Regions from separate parts of the Klebsiella sp. HN106 genome, predicted to be linked through region 2. Evidence: predicted binding sites of a transcription regulator. Region 2 holds the regulator's gene; the other holds the start of a gene.

Region 1 (14,899 bases), 600 kb from region 2:
CCGACGGGTTCAACGATTAAAGTGTCGATAGCCCCCGGCTCCACGCCGGTTCTGGCGGTAGAAGATGAAGGTCCGGGCATTGATGAGGCCAAAAGCGGTGAATTGAGCAAAGCGTTCGTCCGCATGGACAGCCGCTACGGTGGTATCGGGCTCGGGTTAAGCATCGTCACCCGCATCGCCCAGCTGCACGACGCCCAGTTCTTTTTACATAACCGTCAGCCCGGGCCCGGCGTTCGCGCGTGGGTGCTTTTTCCCGACACGGTCCGTCAGAACGTCAGCACCCATTGATGAAAAAAGGCAACGACGATAACAAAAGCGCAGGTGACTGCCAGATATTCGCGGAAGGTTAATTTTTGCATGGCGCTATCCTCAGTAGATTGAGGATAGTTTCGCCAAACAATATTAAGCCAACATTAAGCATCACGGAAAATCGCGACAGAGGGGCAATAAATAGACAAAACGTGTTGCGCCTCGTTTTGGCTCATGCGCTCGCTTTTCTCTCGGGTGGTGGCTAACGCCTTACCCGCCCCACGAAAAACACCGCCCGTCCCCCCTGAAGCACCGGTAAAGCCCGGGCGATATTTATCTGGCAACTCCGCTACGAAGCGGCGATAAACAGATCGCGCAGCTGATGAAGCTGGTCGCGAATTTGCGCCGCCTCTTCGAACTCCAGATTCTGCGCGTGCTGCATCATCTGCGCTTCCAGCTCGTGGATCTTCTGCTGCAGCGCCTTCGGCGTGAGCGCCACGACATCCGCCTCAACCGGCGAGCGAGACTTGCCGCGCCCCTTAGTTTTCGTTTTGGCAATATTCTGACCGAGCGCCAGAATGTCGACCACTTTCTTATTCAGCCCCTGCGGAACAATACCGTGCTCTTCGTTATAGGCCTGCTGCTTCTCGCGGCGACGTTCGGTTTCACCGATCGCTTTCGCCATTGACGGCGTAATTTTATCGCCATAGAGAATCGCTTTACCGTTGATGTTGCGCGCCGCGCGGCCAATGGTCTGAATCAGCGAGCGTTCAGAGCGCAGGAAGCCTTCTTTATCGGCGTCCAGGATCGCCACCAGCGAGACTTCCGGCATATCCAGACCTTCACGCAGGAGGTTGATCCCTACCAGCACGTCAAACTCGCCGAGGCGCAGATCGCGGATAATCTCCATACGCTCGACGGTATCGATATCCGAATGCAGGTAGCGCACCCGCTCGCCGTGCTCTTCCAGATATTCGGTTAAGTCTTCCGCCATCCGTTTGGTCAGCGTGGTGACCAATACGCGCTCGTTGATCGCGGTACGCAGGCGAATTTCCGACAGCAGGTCGTCGACCTGAGTGGCTACCGGGCGCACTTCGATGACCGGATCCAGTAGCCCGGTCGGGCGGACAACCTGGTCGACGACTTCGTCGCCGGATTTATCCAGCTCATAGGCGCCCGGCGTTGCCGAAACGTAGATCGTTTGCGGCGCCAGGGCCTCAAACTCTTCAAACTTCATCGGACGGTTATCCAGCGCGGACGGCAGACGGAAACCGTACTCCACCAGCGTCTCTTTACGCGCCCGGTCTCCGCGGTACATGCCGCCGATTTGCGGAATCGTGACGTGGGATTCATCAATCACCAGCAGACCATCCGCCGGCAGGTAGTCGAACAGCGTGGGCGGCGGCTCGCCCGGCCCGCGCCCTGACAGATAGCGCGAGTAGTTTTCAATCCCCGAGCAGTAGCCTAGCTCGTTCATCATTTCGAGATCGAACTGGGTACGCTGGCTGAGGCGCTGCTCTTCCAGCAGCTTATTGTTTTCCAGCAGCGCCTTACGCCGCTCCGCCAGCTCGGTTTTGATCTCTTCCATCGCCTGGACAATACGTTCGCGCGGAGTGACGTAGTGGGTTTTCGGGTAGACGGTAAAGCGCGGGATCGTCGACTCGATGTGGCCGGTGAGCGGGTCGAACAGCGACAGGCGCTCGACTTCTTCATCGAACAGCTCTACGCGCAGCGCGACGTCGTCAGACTCCGCCGGGAAGATATCGATCACCTCGCCGCGCACGCGGAAGGTACCCCGCTGGAAGGCCTGATCGTTGCGGGTATACTGCAGTTCAGCCAGGCGGCGCAAAATGGCGCGCTGGTCGATGATCATGCCGACCGTCAGGTGCAGCATCATCTTCAGATAGAGGTCCGGATCGCCGAGACCGTAGATGGCGGAGACCGAGGCAACCACCACCACGTCACGACGCTCCAGCAGCGCTTTGGTTGCCGACAGACGCATCTGTTCAATATGTTCGTTTACCGAAGCATCTTTCTCGATGAAGGTGTCCGAGCTTGGCACATAGGCTTCCGGCTGATAGTAGTCGTAGTACGAGACGAAATACTCCACCGCGTTCTCCGGGAAGAACTCTTTCATCTCGCCGTATAGCTGCGCCGCCAGCGTTTTGTTCGGCGCCAGCACCATCGTCGGGCGCTGCAGGTCGGCAATGACGTTGGCGATGGTAAAAGTTTTACCTGAGCCGGTCACCCCGAGCAGCGTTTGATGCGCCAGGCCATCTTCCAGCCCCTCTTCCAGGCGACGAATGGCTTCCGGCTGGTCGCCGGAGGGACGGAAAGCAGAATGCAGCTTGAACGGTTTACTCATCTATCAGGACCTGAAGAAGGGTTGAACGGCAGGTCTTTAATTCTACTCGCCAGCACAGCTTTTGCCAATAAAAAATACTGGATATAAAAACAGTATCCTATTATCGTATCCGGGCGAATCAGCCCTTTTTGCCGTCAGAATAGACGAATAAATAGCGCTTTTGCGCATAATCCACCACTCTGTGGGGTTATCCCCAGAAAGTATTGACATTTAACATTTGTCAAGCGAGTGGATGAATGTTTTATGGCAGCCGGTGACACTTTTCTTACAGGCATTGCTTTTATTTAAGCATTTGAAATATAATGAAATTTAATAAAAGACGGGTTTCGCGTCAATTCGCCCGCAGGCCGCGTAGTCTCTAGCTTACCGCAAGTTTTCTAACTCTAATACACAAGGTTATCCACAGGAATAGTGGATAACTGTCTGCAGCCCCTGACCCAAGCCACCCGAACAAAACCGAGCGGACCGGCAAAACCCGCTGCGAAAAAATTTTATTGAATTTTTTTTGCTGTTTATCGGCAAAGATTAGCTGGATTTTTTATTATTTTTTGCACCACATTCCAGCGCGCGGGCACCGGGAAAGTGCAAGCGCCGTCCGCTTTCTGACGCCGCCGCCTGCATTCAACGGCAAAAACCGAGAGTTCTTTTTCCTGGCAAGAGATTTGCAGCATCTTCTCGTCGCCTGATATCTCAGGAAAGGAGAAAACGTCTATGTTGAGTCTACGTGCCGTGAATCACTATTACGGAAGCCAGCACACGCTATGGAATGTTGACCTTGAACTCTGGCCGGGGAAATGCACCTGCGTGATGGGGCGTCAGGGCATGGGTAAAACCACGCTGGTTAACTGTATTACCGGGCATCTGCCGGTCGCCAGCGGCAGTATGACCTGGCAGGACGCGGGGGCGGCTCCTTATGACCTGATGCCGCTCTCCGCCCAGTCGCGCAGCGCTATCGGTATAGGGTACGTCCCGCAGGATAAACGTATTTTTTCGCAGCTAAGCGTTGAGGAAAATCTGCATATAGCCCTTGCTGCGGGCGGCGAATCCGCATCGGGCATGGCCGGAGAGATTTATGAGCTCTTTCCGGAGCTTTACGCGCTGCGCCAAAGTAAAGGGATTACCCTGACCGCCGACGACCAGTACCAGCTCGCGCTGGCGAGGGCGTTGATAACCCGCCCGCGCCTGCTGATCCTCGACGAACCCTCACGCGGCGGCGGCCCGCGCTTTTTGCACAAGCTCGGGGATTTACTGGTACGGTTGAACCGCGATATTGGCCTGACGGTGCTGATCGCCGAACAACACCTGCCGTTTATCCGTCGGGTGGCGGATCGTTTCTGTCTCCTGCACTGCGGACGCAGCGTGGCCCAGGGCGACGTTATGCAGTTGGATGCGCCGCTGCTGGCAAAATGGATGACGCCGGATCCAGCGCGCTGAGATCGAGATACTGGCCGAGATCCTCGCGCTGCTGCGCATTCGCCAGCCACGGAATTTCTCCAAGCAGCGGCGCGGGCAGTACGCGCTCTAGCGTTGCCAGATATTCAGAGTGACGCTTGCCCGGCGGCTGGATATCGTTGGCGATCCATCCCGCCAGCGGCAGTCCGGCCTGCTGCACCGCCTGTGCGGTCAGCATCGCGTGGTTGATGCACCCCAGCTTGACCCCGACGACGAGAATCACCGGTAGCCGCTCCGCCTGTACCCAATCGGCAAAGGTCAGCGTTTCTGACAGCGGCGTAAACCAGCCCCCCGCCCCTTCCACCAGTACCCAATCAGACCGTTCCTCCAGTTCGCGCAGACCCGCAGAGATCGCGGCGGCGTCAATCGGCCTCCCTTCATCGGCGCTAATGATATGCGGCGAGGTCGGCTCGGCAAAGGTAAAGGGATTAACCTGTTCGTAGCGCAGCACCGCGCGGCTATTGCGCTGCAGGGCCAACGCATCTTCATTGCGCAATCCCTGCGCCGTATGGTCGCTGCCGGAGGCCACCGGTTTATAGCCCGCGCTATGAAATCCCGCGCGGTTAGCCGCCTGCAGCAGCGCGCAGCTGGCGACGGTTTTCCCCACTTCGGTGTCGGTACCGGTAACGAAAAAACGTTTAATCACGTTCGATGACTCCTGTAAAAAGTTGGTACGTCAGCGGACTTTGTCCCTGCTGCTGCGGCCAGGCGAGCTGAAGCTGCCGCAGCTTACCGCGGCTGAGCGGCGCAGGGCTGCGTCCGTGGTGCAGATGGGTAGCGCCGATGCCTTTCAGCGAGCGCATCGCGCTGAGCGCATCGGTAAACGGCAGCGTAATGGCATGGACGCGGCCGGTCGCGCGGCGACCGGCCAGCGCATCACGCACCGCCTGCTCGCTGAGAAAACGGTTGGCGTGCGGCTGCTCATCGATAGCTCGCCAGGCCTGGTTCAGCTCCGGCAAAGAGCCCGCCAGTAGGGTGCTGAACGCCACGCGTCCGCCGGGCCGCACCACCCGGGAAAGTTCGTCAAGGGCGGTGACGAGGTTGTCGCACCACTGCACCGCCAGGTTGCTCCACGCCAGGTCGACGCAGCCGTTCGCCAGCGGCAGCGCTTCGATGTCGCCTTCGACGTAGCGATGCGCGCAGCCGCCGCGGCGGGCTTCAGCCAGCATGTCGACGGAAAGGTCCAGCGCCGTCACCCGACTCCCCGCATCAAGCCAGAAGCGGCTCATGCTACCGGGACCGCAACCCGCGTCCAGCACCTCGGGGAAGGTTTTAATATCGAGCTGCGCCAGCAGCAGAGAGGCGCTACGCCGCTGTAATTCGTCATGCAGGGCGTACTGTCCCGCCGCGCGGCCAAACGCCGCCGCTACCGCGCGTTTATTCACCACCGTCATGCAGTACCTCCAGCAGCCGGGCAATATCGGCGGAATCGTGCGCAGCGGTCAACGTCAGGCGCAGGCGGGCGCTACCGACGGGAACCGTCGGCGGGCGGATTGCCGTCGCCCAGCAGCCGCGCTCGCGTAGACAGGCTGCCAGCCGCAGCGCGCGAGCGTTATCGCCGACGATCAGCGGCTGAATCGCGCTGTCAGAATGGGTCAGTTCGCCGGAATAATGGGTCATTTCGCGGCGAAAATCTGCAATATGGCCAGCCAGCTTTTCCCGCCGCTGCCGGCCATCGTCGCTACGTATCACCTCAAGCGCGGCGCTGAGCGCCACTGCCTGCGCCGGGGGCATGGCGGTGCTGTAAATGAGATGGCGGGCAAACTGCAGCAGATAATCCGCCAGCGCTTCGCTACAGAGGACCGCCGCCCCGCTGACGCCAAACGCTTTACCGAAGGTGACGATCAGCAAATCCGGATGAACCTGCTGGCTATAACAGCTGCCTCGCCCCTCTTCGCCGAGCGCGCCGATACCGTGCGCGTCGTCAACCAGCAGAAGCGCCCCGGCCTCCCGCGACGCTTGCTGAACCTCCGCCAGCGGCGCGCTATCGCCGTCCATGCTAAAAATGCCTTCAGTCACCACCAGCTGCTGACCGGATAGCGGTTTCGCCAGCAGTTCCCGCAGATGTCGGGAGTCATTGTGCTGAAAACGCCGCAGCTGCGCCGGGCTAAGGCTGGCGGCTTCCAGCAACGAGGCGTGGCTGAGACGATCGGCGACAATCCGATCCTCTTTGCCCGCGAGAGCGGCAATCACCGCCTGATTCGCGGCAAAGCCGGAAATAAACAGCAGCGCGCGCGGATAGCCCAGCCAGTCGGCCAGCTGGTCTTCCAGCACGTGGTGCGCCTCGCTGTAGCCGCTGACGTGGCCGGAACCGCCGCTGCCGACGCCGTAGCGCTCCGCGCCCTGCTGCCAGGCCTTGACGATCGTTGGATGCTGACTGAGGCCCAGATAATCGTTGCTGGAAAAATTGAGCCAGCGCTGCCCTTCACGAATAAGCCAGCGTCCTGCGCCCTGGGTCACCGGCAGGCGACGGCGCAACGCATCCGCCGCCTGCCGCTCCGCCAGCGCTTGTTCGATACGGTGCTGCCAGCTCATAGCGCCGCCGCGTTGTAATATTCCTCGGTATCCGGGTTCATCAACGCCTGCTCCAGGCGCTGCTGTTGGGCGTTATCGCCTTCCAGCACCGCGGTCTGCTGCGGGTTGATCCCCAGCTTGCGGAACAGCTGCAGGTCTTTATCCTCTTCCGGGTTTGGCGTGGTCAGCAGCTTGCAGCCGTAGAAAATCGAGTTCGCCCCGGCCATAAAGCACATCGCCTGGGTCTGTTCGTTCATCTGTTCGCGACCGGCGGAAAGGCGCACGTGCGAGGTCGGCATCATGATGCGCGCAATGGCGATAGTACGAATAAAATCAAAGGCATCAACGTCGTCATTATCCGCCAGCGGCGTGCCTTTGACCTTTACCAGCATATTGATCGGCACGCTTTCCGGCGGCGTCGGCAGATTGGCCAACTGCAGCAGCAGCCCGGCACGGTCTTTGACCGTTTCCCCGAGCCCGACAATACCGCCGGAGCACACTTTAATTCCGGCATCGCGCACTTTGTCGAGGGTATCGAGGCGCTCCTGATAAGTGCGGGTGGTAATAATATTGCCGTAGAACTCCGGCGAGGTATCGAGGTTGTGGTTGTAGTAATCCAGGCCGGCGCCTGCCAGACGCTGCGCCTGGCTCTCGTTCAGCGTGCCAAGCGTCATACATGCCTCCAGCCCCAGCGCTTTCACCCCTTTTACCATCTGCTCAAGATACGGCATATCGCGATCGTTCGGGTTCTTCCACGCCGCGCCCATACAGAAGCGGGTTGAACCGGCTTGTTTCGCCTGCCGCGCCGACTCCAGCACCTGCTCAACCTCCATCAGGCGTTCGGATTCAAGGCCGGTTTTATAGCGCGCGCTTTGCGGGCAGTATTTGCAATCTTCCGGGCAGGCGCCGGTCTTAATCGACAGCAGCGTGCTGACCTGAACCTGGCGCGGGTCGAAGTGTTGACGGTGGACCTGCTGCGCTTCAAACAGCAGATCCAGAAATGGTTTATTAAATAACTCAGTGACTTGCGACATTGTCCAACGTGGGTGGTGAGCCATTAGCCTCTCCAAAAGTCGTACACGTTCTATTTCACACAGCCTCTTTGTTGGCTGCACTCGCGCACCCCAGTCACATAGTGAACTTTGCTCATGGGGTTTTCTCGTTTGCCGCCTCGATGCTGCGCGAAATATTTTGTGTACGATTCATTGTAAGTTCAGTGTAGACTTGTAAACCTAAATGTTTTCAAAATGGTTTACAAGTCGATTATGACAACGGACGATCTCGCTTTCGATCGGCGCCACATCTGGCACCCTTACACTTCAATGACTTCACCGCTGCCGGTCTATCCGGTAGTGGCCGCCCACGGCTGCGAGCTGACCCTCGCCGGCGGCGAGCAGCTGGTTGACGGCATGTCGTCCTGGTGGGCGGCGATTCATGGCTACAATCACCCGCGCCTGAATGCGGCGATGAAAGCGCAGATCGACCAGATGTCGCACGTCATGTTTGGTGGGATAACCCACCCTTCGGCGGTGGCCCTGTGCCGCCAGCTGGTGGCGATGACCCCGGAAAGCCTTGAGTGCGTGTTCCTCGCCGATTCCGGCTCCGTTGCCGTCGAAGTGGCGATGAAAATGGCGCTACAGTACTGGCAGGCGAAGGGCGACCCGCGCCGGCGCTTTCTTACTTTCCGCAACGGCTATCACGGCGATACCTTCGGCGCGATGTCGGTCTGCGATCCGACGAACTCAATGCACAGCCTGTGGCAAGGTTATTTGCCGGATAACCTCTTCGCCCCGGCGCCGCAGAGCCGCTTCGACGGCGACTGGGATGAGCGGGATATGGCGCCGTTCGCCCGACTGATGGCCGCCCATCGTCATGAAATCGCCGCGGTGATCCTCGAGCCGATTGTTCAGGGCGCGGGCGGAATGCGGATGTACCATCCCGAGTGGCTCCGGCGGATCCGCAGAATGTGCGATCGCGAAGGTATCCTGCTGATCGCCGATGAGATTGCCACCGGGTTCGGCCGCACCGGTAAGCTGTTTGCCTGCGAGCACGCGGGGATTACGGCGGATATTCTGTGCCTTGGCAAAGCGCTAACCGGCGGTACCATGACGCTCTCCGCCACCCTCACCACGCGTCAGGTGGCGGAAACCATCAGCGACGGTGAAGCGGGCTGCTTTATGCACGGACCGACCTTTATGGGCAATCCGCTGGCCTGCGCGGTGGCGACCGAGAGTCTGCGTCTGCTGGAAAGCGGCGAGTGGCAGCAGCAGGTGGCGGGGATCGGAGTGCAGCTCAACGCCGAGCTGGCCCCGGCGCGCGAATCTGAACAGGTTGCCGACGTGCGGGTCTTAGGGGCGATTGGCGTGGTTGAGACGCATCGACCGGTTAATATGGCCGCCCTGCAGCGCTTCTTCGTCGAACAAGGCGTGTGGATACGTCCGTTCGGTCGCCTGATCTATCTGATGCCGCCGTACATCATTACGCCGGAGCAGCTAAGCCGCCTGACGCGGGCGGTTAACATCGCCGTTCAGGATGAAACATTTTTTAGCGAATAAGAGACGGTAAAGGCGCGGCGCACGCGCTACACTTCTTTGCTAATCAGTGAATTAATGCGAGGAGAGACGATGAAATTAATCAGTCATGATTTGCAGGACGGCGAGAAGCTGCCTAATCGCCATGTCTTCAACGGCATGGGCTACGATGGCGATAATATTTCACCGCACCTGGCGTGGGATGAGGTGCCGGCCGGCACTAAAAGCTTTGTGGTGACCTGTTTCGATCCCGATGCGCCGACCGGTTCCGGCTGGTGGCACTGGCTGGTGGCCAACCTTCCCGCCGATACCCGCGTGTTACCGCAGGGAGCCGGTTCCGGCCAGGCCGAACTGCCCGAAGAGGCGATTCAGACTCGTACCGATTTCGGTCAGACCGGATACGGCGGCGCAGCGCCGCCGAAGGGCGAGACCCATCGTTATATCTTTACCGTCCACGCGCTGGACGTCGAAAAAATTGCAGTCGATGAGGGCGCAAGCGGCGCGATGGTCGGCTTTAACGTCCATTTCCACAGCCTCGGCAGCGCGTCGATTACCGCCCTGTTTAGCTAACGATCCCGGAGGCGGTACTGCGCACCGGTCCGGGCTACAAAATCCGCAAACCATACGGACCCGTAGCCCGGACAGGCGTAACGCGCCGCCTCCGGGAAGATTAACTACTCCGTCACCGCCAGCACGGCGTTTTTTCTGACCCGCGCGAACCACACCGCCGTCAGCAGGCCGAGCCACACCAAACCGGCGATCAGCGCAATCCGCGTCTCTTCCACCATCCCCAGCACCGCAATAACCAGTCCCATAAACAGTAGCGTCAGCAGCGGCGCAACCGGCCAGAACGGCACCGGAAACGCGATAGCGCTACGCTCCTCAGCGGACAGACCGCGACGCATCGCAAAGTGGGCCAGCAGGATCATTAACCAGACCCATACCGTCGCGAAGGCCGCCAGCGAGGCAATCAGCACAAACACCTGCTCCGGCATCAGATAATTCAGCACCACCGCTGCCAGCAGCGCCACGCCCATGACCACCACCGTCATCCACGGCACCCCGTTGCTGGCGATGCGCTGGAAGCTCTTCGGCGCCAGCCCCTCTTTCGCCATACCGTACATCATGCGCCCCGCGCCAAAAATATCGCTGTTAATCGCCGAAATGCTGGCGCTGATGACGATGATATTCAGAATGGTGGCCGCTGCCGGAATGCCCAGGCCATCGAATATCAGTACGAAAGGACTACCTCGCTCGCCGAAGCTGTTCCACGGGAAAATCGCCATCAGAATCGCCAGGGTGCAGACATAAAACAGCACGATACGCAGCGGAATCGTATTGATCGCCTGCGGGATCACCTTGTGCGGATTCTTCGCTTCCGCAGCGGTGACGCCGATGATCTCAACGCCGCCAAAGGCAAACATGACGATTCCGAGCGAAGCCACGATCCCCTCCCAGCCGTTAGGGGCAAAGCCGCCGTGACTCCATAGGTTATCCAGCCCGGTTGCCGGGAAGGCGTTACCGAATCCGAAGAAAATAATGCTGCCGCCCGCCACAATCATGGCAATAATCGCCACCACTTTGATTAGCGACAGCCAGAACTCCATCTCGCCGAAAACGCGCACGCTGCACAGGTTCATGGCGCCGATAAAAAAGATAATGCTCAGCACCCAGATCCAGCGCGGAACATCGGGATACCACAGCCCCATGTAGATGCCGAAAGCGGTCACGTCCGCGAGGGCGACGATCACCATCTCAAAGGTGTAGGTCCAGCCGGTAATAAACCCCGCCAGCGGGCCAAGATACTGTCGCGCGTAGCTGCTGAAGGAGCCGGAAACCGGGTTGCGTACCGCCATTTCCCCCAGCGCCCGCATCACGATAAACACCGCCGCGCCGCCAATCAGATAGGCCAGCAGTACCGCCGGGCCTGCGGCCTTGATCGCCGATGCCGAGCCGTAGAACAGCCCGGTGCCGATGGCGGAACCGAGCGCGATAAAACGAATGTGACGGGCATTCAGCCCGCGCAGCAGGTGTGGCTTGTTTTGTTGTTGCATATGCAAGTGTCCTGATAGTTTTTATACGACGACAAATATGCGTGTAGGGTGGCCGGAAGGAAGATATCCTCCCGGCGCAGGTACAGAGAACAGCGATGGTTTAGCGTTGGTCTGAGAGCACGGCAGGCAGCAGCCGCGTAAGATGACGTGCGGCCAGAAGCGCAATGGCGTTTTCGATATCCGGAGCGAAGAAGCGGTCTTCGGTGTAGTGGGTCACCCGCTCGCGCAGCAGGTGGCGCGCCTCTTCCAGCAGCGGACTGCTGGTCAGGCCTTCACGCATATCCAGACCCTGCACGGCAGCCAGCCACTCTACGGCCAGCACGCCGCGGGTATTTTCCGCCATCGCCCACAGCCGGCGACCGGCGGCTGGCGCCATTGAGACGTGGTCTTCCTGGTTAGCGGAGGTCGGCAGGCTGTCCACGCTGTGCGGATGCGACAGCGCTTTGTTTTCGCTGGCCAGCGCCGCCGCCGTCACCTGGGCGATCATAAAGCCGGAGTTGACGCCGCCGTTTTTCACCAGGAAAGGCGGCAGCTGCGACATATGGCTGTCCATCATCAGGGCGATTCGGCGCTCGGACAGCGAGCCAATTTCGGCAATCGCCAGCGCGATATTATCCGCCGCCATCGCCACCGGTTCGGCGTGGAAGTTGCCGCCGGAGATCACGTCGTTCTCGCTGGCAAATACCAGCGGGTTATCGGAGACCGCGTTGGCTTCAACCAGCAGCACTTCCGCCGCCTGGCGAAGCTGGGTCAGGCAGGCTCCCATCACCTGCGGCTGACAGCGCAGAGAATACGGGTCCTGCACCTTGGTGCAATTATGGTGTGATTGGGAAATTGCGCTGTCATCGGTCAATAGGTGGCGATAGAGCGCCGCGGCGTCAATCTGTCCCCGCTGGCCGCGCGCTTCATGAATACGCGGATCAAATGGACGACGCGATCCAAGCGCCGCCTCGGTGGTTAACGCCCCGCAGACCACTGCGGAAGCAAACAGGTCTTCGGCTTCGAACAGCCCGCGCAGGGCAAACGCCGTCGATGCCTGCGTGCCGTTGAGCAGCGCCAGCCCCTCTTTTGCCGCCAGAGTAATCGGCTCAAGCCCCGCCTGACGCAGCGCTTCCGTCGCCGGTAGCCACTCCCCGCCGCGCACCCGCGCTTTCCCCTCGCCAAGCAGGGTTAAGGACATATGCGCCAGCGGCGCGAGATCGCCGGACGCGCCGACCGATCCCTTCGCCGGGATCCACGGCGTTACCCCGGCGTTGACCAGGCCGATCAGCGCCTGAATCACGCTCAGGCGAATGCCGGAAAAGCCGCGCGACAGGCTATTAATTTTCAGCACCATAATCAGACGCGCGAGATCGTCATCCAGCGGTTCGCCGATCCCCGCCGCATGCGACAATACCAGTGAGCGCTGGAGATTTTCCAGGTCTTCGGTGGAGATACGGGTTTGCGCCAGTAGGCCAAAACCGGTGTTGATACCGTAGGCCGTGCGGCCTTCCGCCAGAATCGCGTTGACGCAGGCAACGCTGTCATCAATCGCCGCGAACGCGCTTTCGTCTAGCGTAATGTTCAGCGGCTGGCTGTAGACGTCGCGCAGCTGCGACAGGCTGAGTTGGCCCGGAATCAGTGTTAAAGCGTTCATTTAGCGTGCCCCTGCGTTGCTGCTACCATCGGAAGATTCAAACCTTGTTCTATCGCGCACTCAATAGCGATGTCGTAACCCGCATCGGCATGACGCATGACGCCGGTCGCCGGGTCGTTGTGCAGAACGCGGGCGATACGCGCCGCCGCTTCATCGGTACCGTCGCAGACGATAACCATGCCGGAGTGCTGCGAAAAGCCCATCCCTACCCCACCGCCGTGATGCAGCGACACCCAGGTCGCGCCGCTGGCGGTATTCAGTAAAGCGTTGAGCAGCGGCCAGTCGGAAACGGCGTCGGAACCATCGCGCATCGCTTCCGTTTCGCGGTTCGGGCTGGCGACCGAGCCGGAGTCAAGATGGTCGCGGCCGATGACGATCGGCGCGGAGACTTCGCCGCTGCGCACCATTTCGTTAAACGCCAGCCCCAGCTTCTGCCGCCACTCCAGTCCTACCCAGCAGATACGCGCCGGTAGTCCCTGAAAGCTGATACGCTCGCGGGCCATATCCAGCCAGTGATGCAGGTGCTTATCGTCTTTAACGATCTCTTTCACTTTCGCGTCGGTTTTATAGATGTCTTGCGGGTCGCCGGACAGGGCAACCCAGCGGAACGGACCGATGCCGCGGCAGAACAGCGGGCGGATATAGGCGGGAACGAAGCCCGGGAAAGCAAACGCGTCGTCAACGCCCATCTCCTGAGCCATCTGGCGAATGTTATTGCCGTAGTCAAACGTCGGCACGCCCATTTCGTGGAATGCCAGCATCGCCTGCACGTGGTCGGCCATTGAGCGTTTTGCCGCCAGGATAGTGCCCTGCGGGTCAGACTCGGCTTTAGCCTGATACTCTTCCCAGGTCCAGCCTTTCGGCAGATAACCGTGCAGCGGATCGTGGGCGCTGGTCTGATCGGTCACCATATCCGGACGCACGCCGCGCTTCACCATTTCCGGCACGATTTCCGCCGCGTTGCCGCATAGCGCGATAGAGATAGCCCGGCCTTCGGCGGTATATTTTTTAATGCGCGCCAGCGCGTCATCCAGCGACGTCGCCTGTTCATCAACGTAGCGGGTACGCAGGCGGAAATCGATGCGGCTCTGCTGGCATTCGATATTCAGCGAGCAGGCACCCGCTAAGGTCGCGGCCAGCGGCTGCGCGCCGCCCATGCCGCCCAGACCAGCGGTCAGTACCCAGCGGCCCTTCAGGCTACCCTGATAGTGCTGGCGACCGGCCTCAACAAAGGTCTCATAGGTGCCCTGCACGATGCCCTGGCTGCCGATATAGATCCAGCTGCCGGCGGTCATCTGGCCGTACATCGCCAGCCCTTTGGCATCCAGCTCGTTAAAGTGTTCCCAGGTTGCCCAGTGCGGCACCAGGTTGGAGTTAGCGATCAGCACCCGCGGCGAGTTTTCATGGGTTTTGAAGACGCCCACCGGCTTGCCGGACTGCACCAGCAATGTTTCGTCGCTCTCGAGGTTTTTCAGCGCCTTCACGATGGCGTCGTAGCATTCCCAGTTGCGCGCCGCGCGTCCAATACCACCGTACACCACCAGCTCATGCGGGTTTTCGGCGACATCCGGGTCGAGGTTATTCATGAGCATACGCAGCGGGGCTTCGGTCAGCCAGCTCTTCGCATTTAACGTCGTGCCACGCGGTGCACGTACGTCCTGCTGGCGGTATTTGCTTTGCGACATCGGGGGTTCTCCTGACAATTAACGTTGTGTACGTAAATACATATACTTGTCTATACAAGCATGCGCAAGACAGGATTTAACAGAAATGATACATTTTTGTTATATTGCGTCAGCAATCACGTTTTGCCGACGCGCAGAGCGTTCAGGAGCCAAAATGGCCCTGGAGACGGTAGCGGCTGCCGGGGAAAAGCAGGCGCGCGTGGGAGACAATATGGGTGGTGGACCAGGTACGGCGGCGGATCAGCAGACACGGGTCGTGGGCATGAATATGCAGCAGCGCGCACTCCTCCGCCGTAGCCTGCACTGCCTCAACAATGTGCTCTCCCTCGGTTAAGGGGGCGATCAGCGACAGATAGTCGTGGGGAGTGGTGACGGTGTAGTCCTGATGCAGATAGTCCGGCACCACGGCGGCG
Region 2 (14,899 bases):
AATCCCCACTTCAAAAGAGACGGTGGCGGTACGCGGAGTCGCAAACAGCGGCCCAACGGCAAGGTAGCAGACCACCGCCAGCAGGATACCGGCAACTTTACCAATCGGCGTGCTCAGGCTCTCTACGCCGCCGCCGACTTTCGCCAGCGCCACAACCGTTAGCACCGGCAGACCCACGGCGGTAATCAGAAAGCCAATAGCCGCGGTCCAGACGTGTTCGCCGGCCTGCAAGCCAACCATCGGAGGAAAGATAATATTGCCTGCGCCGACGAACAGCGCGAAGGTCATAAAGCCCAACGCAATGATGTCGCGAGATTTTAACTGATGGGTCATAAATTCATTACAGCCTGTGGATGTGGTGTTGTAAAAACGGATAAATACCGCGCCTTTCCCCTGGGGATGATACAGCGGCCATTGTCAGTAAACTCAGCGGGATATGCTCCCAAAGCGGCGTGGAAAAGAATTGTTTTTTGAATTACCACGCAAAAACAGTCTGTCTGCGACCGTAGGGGGGCAATTTAAACGCTTATAACGTTTTAAAGCAAGGAGGGATCGCAAAAGCAGATGATTATGCTGACTCTATTTTAATGCGTAGAATTATTTACCTGATGGATGGAAAACATCTGGCTTATCATGCGAACAAAAAAGCAGCTAACGTTCGTTAATTACTCAACTTCGATTTTACTGCAAACGAAAATGACCAGCCGAAGCTGGTCATTGGCAAGTTATGCTGACACCCACATGCAGGCGTTCAATTTTTGGCAATTAAACGTTCCGGTAGCAGGAAGCTAAAGCGGGTGCCTTTACCCAGCGTACTCTCAATTTCGAGGCGGCTATCGTGATGGCTGACCGCATGTTTGACAATCGCCAGCCCCAGACCGCTGCCGCCGGTCTGTCTCGAGCGCGCTTTATCCACCCGATAGAAACGCTCGGTCAGGCGCGGAATATGTTCCGGCGCGATGCCCGGCCCGTTATCTTCGACGCTGAACATTGCCCCGTGCGGCGCTCGCTGCCAGCTTACGGTAATATCCGTTCCCGGCGGCGTATGATTGATCGCGTTATACACCAGGTTGGAAATCGCGCTGCGCAGCTGTTCTTCATTACCCAGCACTTTCAGCGATTCATCAACCGAAAAATGCAGCGCATGCTTCTGCTGGCTTAGCGTTTGCGCTTCGCGCTCAACGACCCGCAGCATCATCGGCACATCGATTTTATCGTTCATCGCCAGGACCGGCGCGGCTTCGATTCGCGACAGCGTCAGCAATTGTTTCACCAGGCCTTCCATTCGCTGAGTTTGCTCGCGCATGGTGTGCAACGCTTTTTCGCGCGTCCCCCCTTCCAGCACCTGCTCCTGCATCATCTCCAGATACCCCTGCAGCACCGTCAGCGGCGTACGCAGCTCATGGCTGACGTTAGCGAAAAAGTTTCTCCGCGCCCCTTCCAGCTGGTGCATCTGCGTAACATCGCGCGCAACCATCAGCAGCTGTTTATCGCTGTAGGGCATCACGCGAATCTCCAGATGGCGGCCGTTATTCAGCACCAGGTTGAGCGGTTTAGAAAAATCCCTGTATTTCAGGTAATTGGCAAATTCAGGATAGCGCAAGAGGTTAAGGATGTTCTGCCCGTTATCGTCAGGCCAGCGTAGATTCAGGATCTGCTGCGCCAGGCCGTTACACCAGAACATCGCGCCTTCTTCGGTGGTCAGCACTACCGCATCCGGCAGAGACTCCGCCCCGCTGCGAAAGCGCTTAATCAGGTTGCCCAGCTCACGGCGACGCTTTTTATTACGCATCTGCATTTGATGCAGTCCGTACAGCAGCGGCTCCCAGCTGCCGCTACCCGGCGGAGGCGTCATGCTGCGGTCAACCCACAGCCACCATGACAGGCGCATCAGATTCCAGAAATGCCAGATAAGAAGACCGGTCACTGCCGCCAATAAAAACCACGGCAGATGACCTAAAAACGCCCCGAGGATCAGGGCCGGGATACAACACAAGAAAAGCTCAAGCGCCAGCCTTTTCCATGACAGCCGTTCCAGCACGGTTCACACTCCTGTCAACATTCAGAATCGGGCGGAGAAACGATATCCCGTACCGCGAACCGTTTGTACCATCCGGTCATGGCCGCTATGTTCCAGCGCTTTGCGCAGACGGCGAATATGCACGTCTACCGTTCTGTCTTCAACATAAACGTTGGTTCCCCAGACGTGATTCAGCAGCTGTTCGCGGCTATAAACCCGTTCCGGGTGGGTCATAAAGAAGTGTAATAATTTAAACTCCGTCGGCCCCATATCCAGCGGATTTTCACCGGTCATGACCCGATGCGAAGAGGGGTCCAGGCTCAGCCCCTGCATTTCAATCACCTCTTCCACCGCCATCGGCGAAATGCGCCGCATCACGGCTTTAATTCGCGCCACCAGCTCTTTCGGGGAAAACGGCTTAGTGATGTAGTCATCGGCGCCGGTCTCCAGACCGCGGACGCGATCTTCCTCTTCGCCGCGGGCGGTGAGCATCACCACGGGAATATCGCGGGTCATCGCTTCACGCTTGAGCTGTTTAATAAACTGCAGACCCGACCCACCCGGCAGCATCCAGTCGAGGAGGATCAAATCCGGCCAGGGTTCATTGAGCTGATTAACCGCGCTGTCAAAATCTTCCGCCTCGACGGGCTGAAAGCCGTTTTGCTCCAGAACAAAGCAAACCATCTCGCGGATTGGAGCTTCATCTTCAACGACCAGAATTCTTCTCGCCATTATTTACCCTGTATTTTTTAGCCATCAGTATAGAAGTGCGCGGCCATTATGCGTCAGATTTATGACAGATTTATGAAAAAAATGACCGCCGGATGAACGCGGATTTCGAATTGTGACGCGGACTTATCGCGCCTGAGAGCAGTGTTGTCCCCGTAATAATTCGGCTTGCTTAAAGGCAGCAAGGGCGTAAGTCCCAAAAAAGAGATAACGATGCGACTGGGTGGGCGCGGGTAGCCAACACATAAGCAACTTGAAGGATGACGGGTATATAATGCCGCTTTCGCTTTTACGCTATGGAACAACTATGCGCATCCTTCATACCTCTGACTGGCATCTTGGGCAAAATTTTTACAGCAAAAGTCGCGCCGCCGAACATCAGGCGTTTCTCGACTGGCTGCTGGCCAGCGCGCAGGAATATGACGTCGATGCCATTATTGTCGCGGGCGATATTTTTGATACTGGCTCCCCGCCGAGCTACGCGCGCGAGCTGTATAACCGGTTTGTCGTTCAGCTGCAGCAAACCGGCTGTCGGCTGGTGGTGCTGGCGGGCAACCATGATTCGGTCGCCACCCTCAACGAGTCGCGAGACATTCTTGCGTTCCTGAAAACCACGGTCGTGGCCAATGCCGGCCACGCCCCCTTTATTCTGCCGCTGCGCGACGGTTCGCCGGGGGCGATTTTTTGCCCGGTGCCGTTCCTGCGCCCGCGTGAACTGGTAACCAGCCAGGCCGGGCACTCCAGCGGCGAAAAGCAGCAGCAGCTCCTGAGCGCCATCAGCGACTATTACCAGCAGCAGTACCAGCAGGCCTGCGAACTGCGCGGCGACCGGGCGCTACCGATTATCGCCAGCGGCCATTTAACCACCGTCGGCGCCAGCAAAAGCGACGCGGTGCGCGAAATCTATATCGGTACGCTGGACGCCTTTCCGGCGAGCCGTTTTCCGCCTGCCGACTATATTGCGCTCGGCCATATTCACCGTGCGCAGGTGGTGGGCGGCTGCGAGCATATCCGCTACAGCGGCTCCCCCATCCCGCTGAGCTTTGATGAAACAGGGAAAAATAAAAGCGTCAATCTGGTCACTTTTACCCACGGGCGTCTGGCGGATGTCACGCCGCTTATCGTTCCCGTCACCCAGCCGCTGGCGGTGCTAAAGGGCGATTTCGCCAGCATTAGCGAGCAGCTAAACCAATGGCAGGATAGCGCCCTGCAGCCCGCAGTGTGGCTGGATATCGAAATCACCAGCGACGAATATATGCATGATATCCAGCGTAAAATTCAGGCGCAGACCGAAACGCTGCCGGTGGAAGTCCTGCTGGTGCGCCGCAGTCGCGCCCAGCGCAACCGCATTCTGGCCGGCGCTCAGCGAGAGACCCTCAGCGAACTGCAGGTGGAGGATGTCTTCGCCCGCCGTCTGGCGCTGGAAACGCTGGAAGCCGCGCAGCAGCAGCGCCTGGAACAGCTTTTTAATGAAACGCTGCATAGCCTGAACGGTGAGGATCGCCTGTGAAAATACTCAGCTTACGCCTGAAAAACCTCAATTCACTGAAAGGTGAATGGAAAATTGATTTCACCGCTGAGCCGTTCGCCAGCAACGGTCTGTTCGCGATTACCGGGCCGACCGGCGCCGGAAAAACCACGCTGCTGGATGCTATCTGCCTCGCGCTCTATCACGAAACCCCGCGCCTGAGCAGCGTGTCGCAATCACAAAACGATCTGATGACCCGCGACACCGCCGAATGTCTGGCGGAAGTGGAGTTCGAAGTCAAAGGCATCGCCTATCGCGCCTTCTGGAGTCAGAACCGGGCGCGAAACCAGCCGGACGGCAACCTGCAGGTGCCGCGCGTCGAGCTGGCGCGCTGCGAGGATGGCAAAATCCTCGCCGATAAGATCAAAGACAAGCTGGAAATGACCGCCTCGCTCACCGGCCTGGACTATGGCCGCTTCACCCGCTCGATGCTGCTATCGCAGGGGCAGTTCGCCGCCTTCCTGAATGCTAAACCGAAAGAGCGCGCCGAGCTGCTGGAAGAGCTGACCGGTACCGAAATTTACGGCCAGATTTCCGCGCAGGTCTTTGAAAAGCATAAGCAGGCCCGCGTCGAGCTGGAGAAAATCCAGGCTCAGGCTTCCGGCGTCCTGCTGCTAAGCGACGACCAGCAGCTGGCGCTACAGCAAAGTTTGCAAGCGCTTACTGATGAAGAAAAACAGAAGGTTAGCGAACAAAGCCGTCTGCAAAATGCCCGTCAGTGGCTGGTACGCCGCGCAGAGCTGACAGCAGAAGATCTGCAGGCGCAGAGCGCGCTACGCGAAGCCCAATCTGCGCTGGAGCAGGCGCAGCCACAGCTGACCGTGCTGCTGAATGCCCAGCCAGCAGAGCACTTACGTCCACAGTGGACGCGTCAGCAGGAACAAACCACCGCGCTGGCGCAAACCCGTCGCCTGAGAGAAGAAGTAAATACTCGCTTACATGAAAGGCTGCGACGGCGAGCGGGGATTCGCCTCGCCGCCCGCCAGCAGTCTGAACGCCTGCAGAGCCACCAGCAAACGCTCTCCGCATGGCTAAAAGAGCATGACCGTTTTCAGCGGTGGGGCAATGCGCTGGCGGGCTGGCGGGCGGCTTTCCAGCAGCAGACTCGCGATACCCAGCAGCAAGCCGCCCTGCAGCAACGTCTGGCGGAAACCCGTCGCAGACTGGCAGACCTGCCGCCCGCCGTGCTGACGCTGGATGCCGAACAGGTCAGCGCCGGGCTGGCGCAGCACGCCGCGGCTCGCGCTCTGCGCCAGCAGCTCTCAGCGCTACATAGTCAACTTCAGCCTCTGGGCCAGCGCCTGATGCAGCTCAACGCCGCCGGGCAGGCCACCAGGCAGGAGCAGGAAAAACTGGAAGCGATGCTGGCTCAGCGCCGTCAGGCTTATAAAGAGAAGAATCAGCAGCTGAGCGATGTGAAAGCCCTGTGCGAAATGGAAGCGCGCATTGCCGGTCTTGAGGCCGAGCGTGCTCGCCTGCAGCCCGGTACCCCATGTCCGCTCTGCGGTTCCGCGCAGCATCCGGCCGTCGCCGAATATCAGGCGCTGGTTCCCGGCGTTAATCAGGCGCGGCGCGATGCGCTGGAGCGCGAAGTTAAACAGCTGGCGGAGGCTGGCGCCCTGGTGCGCGGCGAGCTGGACGCCCTGATTAAGCACCAGCAAAAAGAGGCGGCTGAGAAAGCATCGCTTCTGCAGCAGGAGCAAGCGCTTACATCACGCTGGCAGGAGACGATCGGCGGATTAAATATCGACCTGACGCCAAAGGATGATATTCCGGGCTGGATAAATGCGCAGCAGGAGCATGAACAGCGGCTCTATCAGCATCAGCAGCGTCTGGCCTGGCAGGCTCAGCAGCAGGAGTGCCAGCAGCAGCTTCAGCAGCTACAGCAGGAACAAGAGCAGCGCAGCGCCGCGCTGGCGGCCGAACTGAGCGCCTTTAGCCTGAGCCTACCGGCTGCAGAGCAGACCGCGAGCTGGCTGGCGCTGCGGGAAGAAGAGACCCGCAGCTGGCAGGCCAAACAGAATGAACTGCTCGCCCTGCAGGAACAGCTCCAGCAGCTGACCCCGCTGCTGGAGGCCTTACCGGAAACGGACTTAGCGGCAGAACCCGCGCCGCTCGACGGCTGGCGTCAGGTGCACGATGAATGCCTCGCGATCCAGAGCCAGTGGCAAACTCTGGGGCAGCAGGAGAGCCAGCAGCAGGTTCAGTTGAAAGAGAGCGAAGCGCAGTTCAGCGCAGCGCTGGCCGCCAGCCCCTTCGCGGACCGGCAGGCATTTCTCGCCGCGCTGCTTGATGAGGAAACGCGCCAGCGTCTCGAAAACCTGAAACAGACGCTGGAGAGCAGGCTACAGCAGAATCAGGCGCTGGCGCTACGGGCTCGCGAAGCGCTCGATAACCACAGCCGGCAGCCGCCGGCGGAAATGGACTTCAGCCAGTCTCTTGAGCAGGTGCAGGAACAGCTTCAGCAGCTAACGACGCTGCTGCGGGAAAACAGCGCCCGTCAGGGAGAGATTCGCCAGCAGCTGAAACAGAATGCAGAAAACCAGCAGCGTCAGCACGCTTTACGCCAGCAGATGGAGCGCACTGCGCAGGAAGTGGAAGACTGGGGATGGCTGAACTCGCTTATCGGCTCCAGGGAGGGCGATAAATTCCGTAAATTTGCCCAGGGCCTGACGCTGGATAATCTGGTGTGGCTGGCCAACCACCAGCTTAATCGCCTGCACGGTCGCTATCTGCTGCAACGTAAAGCCAGCGATGCCCTGGAGCTTGAAGTGGTCGACACCTGGCAAGCGGACGCGGTGCGCGACACCCGGACCCTCTCCGGCGGCGAGAGTTTCCTCGTAAGCCTCGCGCTGGCGCTGGCGCTCTCCGACCTGGTGAGCCATAAGACGCGGATAGACTCGTTGTTTCTTGATGAGGGCTTCGGCACGCTGGATAGCGAAACCCTCGATACCGCGCTGGATGCGCTGGACGCGCTCAACGCCAGCGGCAAGATTATCGGCGTCATCAGCCACGTCGAGGCGATGAAAGAGCGCATTCCGGTGCAAATTAAAGTTAAAAAGATCAACGGGCTGGGCTATAGCCGCCTGGATAAAACCTTCGCCGTCGAGTAACTTTCTTCATCCTTTTCATCCCTGATGACCTCCTCCCGACAGGGGGTCATCAATCTCCTCTCAGCTCTCAAATCACGACTCATCTTGATTATGCACGAATTCGCATGATACGTTAACATTACTTTCTAATTCGGTAATTAACAGGCAGCCTCATGCGCGTAAATGTCAATTCATTCTCATGAAACGCTCAATTCGTGCAAATTCGTGCATTTAGCTTTCGCACTGGCAAAGCATGTTACGGGAAAGGATGGCCGCAACTGCATTGCCCTACATTCTCCTGCAACGCATCAAGAAGGTCCTGAAAAATGAAAAAGTTACTTATTTTGATCGCCGGCCCGGTACGCAGCGGTACCCAGAATCGTCCGGAATTAATCGAAGCGAACCTGAACAACATGGCCCAGGTTGCGCTAAGCGTGTACAAAAAAGGTCATATTCCGGTCGTCGGCGAATGGCTGGCTTTGCCCATAGCCAAAGCCGCGGGTTCCACGCAAATTGGCGATGAGATTAGCGAGGAATATCTCTACCCCGTCGCTCACCGCTTAATTAGCCGCTGTGACGCTATTTTACGCCTGCCGGGCGAATCTCGCGGCGCGGATCTGGATATTGAGGAAGGCAAAAAAAGGGGGCTGTCGATTTATTACAGCCTGGAGGAGATCCCGGACCGATAATCCGCAGGGTACCCGCTGCACCGTTCAGGCCGCGCAGCGGGTTGAAGATTACAGCGGCCACAGCCAGGCCGCGCCGCGCACGCCGCTGGAGTCCCCGTGCACCGCCCGGCGAATCGGCGTCTCGCATTCACCGCCGAATACCCACGGTTTTAGCAGATTCGGCACCGTCTGGTAGAGACGATCAACGTTGCTCATTCCCCCGCCAAGCACAATGACGTCCGGATCGAGAATGTTGACCACGTGAGCCAACGACTTCGCCAGCCGCATCTCATAGCGGCTCAGCGCCAGTTCCGCTACCGGGTCCCGCTCGCCGACGCGCTGCATAATCTCGCTGCCCTGTAGCCGCTGACCGCTCAGGCGCTGGTAATCGGTCGCAAAGCCGGTGCCGGAGATAAAGGTTTCGATACAGCCCTGTTTACCGCAGTAGCACGGTACTTCAGCGCGATAGCGCAGTTCATCCTCATCCATCCACGGCAGCGGATTGTGTCCCCACTCGCCCGCCGTGCCGTTGCCGCCAATATGGGCGCGTTCGTTAAGCGCCACGCCTGAACCGCAGCCGGTGCCAATGATGACTGCAAATACCGTTTGCGCCCCGACCGCCGCGCCGTCGACCGCTTCCGACACCGCGAGGCAGTTGGCATCGTTGGCCAGACGCACTTCACGTTGTAGACGCTGGCTAAGGTCTTTATCAAACGGCTGGCCGTTGAGCCACGTTGAGTTGGCATTTTTAACTACGCCGGTATAAGGCGAAATCGAACCGGGGATGCCGACGCCGACCGTGCCGCTCTGCCCGGTAGCCTGCTCGGCCATCTCGACCAGCGAGGCTATCGTCTCTATCGTCTGGCGATAATCACCCCCTGGCGTAGGCAGGCGGTGGCGAAATAGCTGCTCTCCCTGGTCGCTCAGCGCGATGACTTCCGTTTTGGTCCCGCCTAAATCAATCCCAATGCGCACTGTGAATTCCTCTCCCGATTAACAATGCAAGCATAGCGACAATTCGCTATCATGCCCGCTGGATTTAACGACAAAGCCGTGGAAATTATCATGCTGTGGTTCAAAAATTTAATGGTTTATCGTCTCAGCCGCGACATTTCCCTGCGCGCCGAGGAGATGGAAAAACAGCTGGCCGAGCTGACATTTACCCCTTGCGGCAGCCAGGATATGGCCAAAACCGGTTGGGTTCCGCCGATGGGCTCGCACAGTGATGCGCTGACCCATACGGCAAATGGCCAGATAGTTATCTGCGCGCGTAAAGAAGAGAAGATCCTGCCGTCTCCGGTGATCAAACAGGCGCTGGAAGCAAAGATCTTCAAGCTGGAAGCCGAACAGGGCCGTAAGCTGAAAAAAACGGAAAAAGATTCGCTGAAGGATGAAGTGCTTCATTCCCTGCTGCCGCGCGCCTTTAGCCGCTTCAGCCAGACCATGATGTGGATCGATACCGTCAACGGGTTGATCATGGTGGACTGCGCCAGCGCCAAAAAAGCGGAAGATACGCTGGCGCTGCTGCGTAAAACCCTGGGCTCGCTGCCGGTTGTTCCGCTGGCGCTGGAAACCCCGATCGAACTGACGCTGACCGAGTGGGTGCGTTCCGGTACCGTGGCTCAGGGCTTCCAGCTGCTGGATGAAGCCGAGCTGAAAGCGATGCTGGAAGATGGCGGCGTGATCCGCGCGAAAAAACAGGATCTGGTCAGCGATGAGATCGCTGTGCACATTGAGGCTGGTAAGGTGGTGACCAAGCTGGCGCTCGACTGGCAGCAGCGCATTCAGTTCTTAATGTGCGATGATGGTTCGATTAAACGTCTGAAGTTCTGCGACGAGCTTCGGGACCAGAATGAAGATATCGACCGGGAAGATTTCGCTCAGCGCTTTGACGCGGACTTTATTCTGATGACCGGCGAACTGGCCGCGCTGATTCAGAATCTGGTAGAAGGGTTAGGCGGCGAAGCGCAGCGCTAATCGGGTAAATTCCTTCCTGCCTGCGCAGGAAGGAAACGAACATTACAGATAGCGGCACAGATAAGAGGTCGGCTCAGCCACCTGCAAATTAAACTCGCTATTCCCCGGAACGTTGAATACTTCCCCGGCAGCATAGACTTTCCACTCGGTTTCACCCGGCAGAAGAACGTTCAGCGCGCCGCTGACTACGGTCATCTCTTCCGGCTGCGCGGTCCCGAAGGTGTATTCCCCTTCCGCCATAACGCCCACGCTCGCACGACCGGTGCTGCTGCTGGTGAAGCCAATGGATTTTACTTTTCCGTCAAAGTATTCATTGCTTTGAAGCATAAACTCGCCCTTATGATCTTGTGTTGAAGGCACAATATAGGGGGCGCTCCTTGCCCCTGTCACGTAAAATTAACGTGTTACAACAGGTTAAACTAATAGTTCTGCCGCCAGCCGTGAAATCAGTATATTTGACAATAAAACCGGAATATCCAGCGCTTTTTGTAATATATCGCGATGCTGCTGGTGGTAACAAAGACAATCCAGCATTAATACGTCAGCGCCTTGTTCAATCAACTCCCTGCCCGCGGCCAGCAGCTGTTCTTTACTACCGTTAACCGGACTGCAGATAGCATAAAGAGGAGTATGCGTTAACACCTGCCATTTATCCCGCTGCAGCGGCAGCATCTCTTCCACCGGAACAATTACTCCCACCTGATGGCCGTCAACAATCGACGCGACCAGCGGCGGAATGATCCTTTGCGGCTCGAGCAGGATTGCATTATTTGCTTTAAATCCGCTAAAAGGATGGGTACTCATCAGTAAAATAAGGTCGTAATTTTGTTTATCGAGCATCGCAATGACGCTATGTAAATCACGTTCAACTTTCTGCCGCGAGACTTGCGCGATTTGATTATCATTGAGCAAGGTTAACAGCGCTTCATCGCCGGGTTCCACGCAGTAATCGCGCATAACCTCTTCGCGCGCCATTTTGCCTAACAGGCTAATATGATTGATCTGATCTTCCCTGATATGTTCAGTTAAAAGCGGCAACATCTCCGCCACCGGTACCACCCCAATGGTCAAAATTGCCATCGATGCACTACTCATATCATTTACCTTTGTCACAACCGCTGTTTCAAAACAGGCTTCTATTTACGACTTCTGCCCCCTGGTGACCAAAATCAACCGTCGTGAAGCGTAGCAGGTTACGGCTAATATGGAATGTAAAGATTCCAGAAGTGCTTAAAACGCTCCTGAAAATCCGTATCTTAGTTAATCATTAGTACTGTTAATTAATTAAAAATGTGATATATGCCCGGTTACGACTTTTTCAGAGCGAATCCCGGACATTTATTGGGGAATTATGACTTGTCAGGATCTTCGTAACGCCGTTTAGCGTCCAGCGCTTCCTGTTCTGTAGGGTGCTCACTGATAAGCGAGTTAGGCGTCGGATGGTCAGCGCGCAGTTCATACCAGGTCACCGTTTGCCCCTCGGGGCCTTTCTCAACGGCGACAACGCGCGCTTCCCTTGGATATGGAGGTCTGGTCGGCATAGCATTTCCTTTTTTTACCTTAAGAGATTTAAAGTATAGGCGCTGCCGATCCGTTTACCCCAGGTAAAGTCTTAACTGGTATAGGTCTCACCGCAGACGGTCGTCATAATCTGTTCAACGACTTCATCCGGCGGGACGGTCGCGTTGATAATATGATGCGCGGCGGCCCGATACAGCGCTTCCCTCTGTGCCAGCACCTCCCCCACTTCATCGCGGATCGGCTTTCCGGTCAGCGTAGGGCGCTGTTCCGCCTTCGGATAGGCTTCAAGACGACCAATCAGGGCAGAAACCGTGGCCTCAAGATAGATCACGACGCCATTTTCCCGCATAAACTGACGATTGTATTCGCTGAGAATAATGCCGCCGCCGGTAGCGATGATCGTTGCGGGTTGAGCGACGCGTTCCAGCGCCTGCGTTTCCAGAGCGCGAAAGCGTTCCCAGCCTTCCTGCTGAACGATAGTCGCCACGCTGCGTTGTTCATGCTCCTGAAGCTCATGATCCGTATCGGCGAACTGGAAACCGCGAGCTTCCGCCAGCGCATGACCGATCGTCGTTTTACCGCAGCCGCGAGGCCCGACAAGAAAAATTAGCTGTGTCATTACCGAAGACCCCTTGGTTCCGCGTTTTGCGGATAAATGAAAGCGAAAAGAGAAACAATGGTACCGCAAACTTACCCGACGATAACCGTAAAATAAACGTTACACACCATCTGCAAACCCTTTCACCTTAGTAATAGAAAGGACTTTAAATGTAAACTTATCATTGCACGTGGTGTTATGCCAGCTTTACTTTTGTACAAAAGTTATTTTTTGTTCGCAGTCTGGCGTAAACAGTAACACATTTCTGCACAGCTTTACGCAGCCACATATTTACAACATCCGTGCTTCGGAGCGAATCTGAGGCTAATCAATCAGTATGACAGAGGTATGTAGTATGCAATCTGAAGAGCAACGCCTTATCGATGGACTGTTTTCCCGGTTAAAAGAGGCCGAGAGCCGCAGCGCATCGCGCGATTCCAGCGCTGAGGAGCGGATTGCCGGGCACATTAAAGAACAACCGTTCGCCCCTTACTATATGGCGCAAACGATTCTGATTCAGGAAGCGGCAATCAAGCAGCTCAACGAGCGGATTCAGGCGCTGGAAAGTCAGGTCAGCCAGCTGCAGGCCGCGAAGCCGAGCAGCGGTGGCTTTCTCTCTGGTCTGTTTGGTGGCGGTCAGTCTCGCGGTTCCGATCCCATTCCTGGGGCCGAGCAGTATGGTCGCCCTCAGGCCAGCGTCCAGCCTCAGTATGCTCCGCAGACGCAACAGCAGAGCTATGCGCCTCAGGGCGCCCGCAGCGGCGGCGGTTTTATGGCCGGTGCGCTGCAAACGGCGGCGGGCGTTGCGGGCGGGGTGGTGCTGGGAAACATGCTCACCAATATGTTTAGCGGCTCGCATCCGCAGGAGATCGTTAATATCATCGAAGAGAAACCGCAGCCGGATCTCAGCCAGGCGCAGGACAATAGCGTCGCTGACGATACCTTCCGCCAGGATGACAGTCAGTTCCTTGCCGACAACAACGACTATGATGCCGACTTCGACGCCGGTTTTGGCAACGATGATTTCGGCAGCGACGACGACAGCTGGGTTTAACCCTGCTGGCGCTTGACGTCCAGCAGCCATTTCTCCAGCGCGGCGGCAAACTGCTGTCGATCGCGCTGGGATAAGCTATCCGGGCCGCCGGTCTGCACGCCGCTGGCCCGCATCGTTTCCATAAAATCGCGCATCGTGAGGCGTTCGCGTATCGTCGCCTCACTGTAGCGTTCGCCGCGCGGGTTCAGCGCCGCCCCACCCTTCGCCAGCACTTCCGCCGCCAGCGGGATATCGGCGGTAATCACCAGATCCCCCGGTTCACATAAACGTACGATTTCGTTATCCGCCACGTCAAAACCCTGCGCCACGCGCAGCGTGCGAATAAAGCGCGACGGCGGGACGCGCAGCGGCTGGTTAGCGACCAGCGTCAGCGAGATTTGCGTACGCTCGGCGGCGCGGAACAAAATATCTTTAATGACGTTCGGACACGCGTCCGCATCAACCCAAATAGCCATTGCGGCTCCTGTCGATGAAAAAGAGATAACGTATTGTCGCCTGCTTTGGCCTTCCGCGAAAGCAACAAGATGATAAGCTATGTCGCTAACGATAAAACAAACAAGGGGATTGGTGATGGAGAAGAAAATCGGCTTTATCGGCTGCGGCAACATGGGCAAGGCCATTCTCGGCGGCCTGATCGCCAGCGGACAGGTTCAGCCGGGACAAATCTGGGTCTACACCCCGTCGCCGGATAAAGTGGCGGCCCTGCACGACCAGTACGGCATAAATGCGGCGCAAAGCGCGCAGGAAGTGGCTCAGGTAGCGGATATTATCTTTGGCGCCGTTAAGCCGGGCGTGATGGTGAAAGTTCTCAGCGACGTTGCCTCCAGCCTGAATAAAGACTCTCTGGTGGTTTCCATTGCCGCTGGCGTCACCCTCGACCAACTGGCGCGCGCTCTGGGCCACGATCGTAAAATAGTCCGCGCGATGCCCAATACGCCTTCGCTGGTTAATGCGGGCATGACGTCGGTTACGCCAAACGCGCTGGTTAGCGCCGAAGAGACCGCGGATATCCTGACCATCTTCCGTTGCTTTGGCCAGGCGGAAATTATTGCTGAGCCGATGATCCACCCGGTGGTAGGCGTCAGCGGCTCCGCGCCGGCTTACGTCTTTATGTTTATCGAAGCAATGGCTGATGCCGCCGTACTCGGCGGAATGCCGCGCGCTCAGGCATATAAATTCGCAGCTCAGGCGGTGATGGGCTCGGCCAAAATGGTGCTCGAAAGCGGGGAACATCCGGGCGCGCTGAAGGATATGGTGTGCTCGCCGGGCGGCACGACGATCGAGGCCGTGCGCGTGCTGGAAGAGAAGGGTTTCCGTTCCGCCGTTATCGAAGCCATGGCGAAATGCATGGAAAAATCAGAGCAGCTGAGCCGTTCCTGATATCCACATCGGACAGCGGGTGGGGTATCCCTCACCCGCTCATTTTCTACACCTGTTTTTTCAGGCACGCGCTCATAAATTTGCTGCGATCGTCACCTTTCAGCGACTGCTGGGTCGCCTGACCGTTGCACTCGCGCATTTTTAGCTGCTGAGGCGTTAACCCCTTACCGTCCTGGGCCGCGCCCCCTTTCTTCAGGCAGCTGCTCATAAACGTTTTACGCTCATCCCCTTTTAGCGACTTCGCTGATGCTTCTTTATTGCAGACGCTCATCTTTTGCTGCTGGGGGGTCAACTCTTTTTCCGCGGCACTCACCGCTGTCATAAATACCAGG

What was found. Region 2 encodes PhoB, which activates phosphate uptake and scavenging genes when phosphate is short. Its sites were predicted from a motif close to CTGTCATAAAACTGNCNNAT; they were not measured.
Region 1: uvrB (excinuclease ABC subunit UvrB) is a predicted target of PhoB. The motif match lies at 2,866-2,885, and genes of this name have one in related genera.

Annotation. Positions count from the first base shown of each region.
Region 1 is NZ_JBLURD010000002.1:265,635-280,533, forward strand. It holds gene pmrB (two-component system sensor histidine kinase PmrB) at 1-288, shown strand, start outside; gene uvrB (excinuclease ABC subunit UvrB) at 599-2,614, opposite strand; gene ACSIPU_RS07895 (ABC transporter ATP-binding protein) at 3,326-4,048, shown strand; gene bioD (dethiobiotin synthase) at 3,990-4,712, opposite strand; gene bioC (malonyl-ACP O-methyltransferase BioC) at 4,705-5,460, opposite strand; gene bioF (8-amino-7-oxononanoate synthase) at 5,444-6,601, opposite strand; gene bioB (biotin synthase BioB) at 6,598-7,638, opposite strand; gene bioA (adenosylmethionine--8-amino-7-oxononanoate transaminase) at 7,846-9,135, shown strand; gene ACSIPU_RS07925 (kinase inhibitor) at 9,205-9,681, shown strand; gene ACSIPU_RS07930 (amino acid permease) at 9,786-11,165, opposite strand; gene hutH (histidine ammonia-lyase) at 11,266-12,801, opposite strand; gene hutU (urocanate hydratase) at 12,798-14,486, opposite strand; gene ACSIPU_RS07945 (histidine utilization repressor) at 14,629-14,899, opposite strand, start outside.
Region 2 is NZ_JBLURD010000002.1:866,579-881,477, forward strand. It holds gene brnQ (branched-chain amino acid transporter carrier protein BrnQ) at 1-333, opposite strand, end outside; gene phoR (phosphate regulon sensor histidine kinase PhoR) at 752-2,041, opposite strand; gene phoB (phosphate response regulator transcription factor PhoB) at 2,063-2,752, opposite strand; gene sbcD (exonuclease subunit SbcD) at 3,057-4,259, shown strand; gene sbcC (exonuclease subunit SbcC) at 4,256-7,390, shown strand; gene ACSIPU_RS10665 (NUDIX hydrolase) at 7,696-8,058, shown strand; gene mak (fructokinase) at 8,107-9,012, opposite strand; gene rdgC (recombination-associated protein RdgC) at 9,103-10,014, shown strand; gene ppnP (pyrimidine/purine nucleoside phosphorylase) at 10,057-10,341, opposite strand; gene ACSIPU_RS10685 (AroM family protein) at 10,429-11,109, opposite strand; gene ACSIPU_RS10690 (YaiA family protein) at 11,364-11,555, opposite strand; gene aroL (shikimate kinase AroL) at 11,627-12,154, opposite strand; gene ACSIPU_RS10700 (DUF2076 domain-containing protein) at 12,489-13,187, shown strand; gene ACSIPU_RS10705 (YaiI/YqxD family protein) at 13,184-13,642, opposite strand; gene proC (pyrroline-5-carboxylate reductase) at 13,758-14,567, shown strand; gene psiF (phosphate starvation-inducible protein PsiF) at 14,614-14,899, opposite strand, start outside.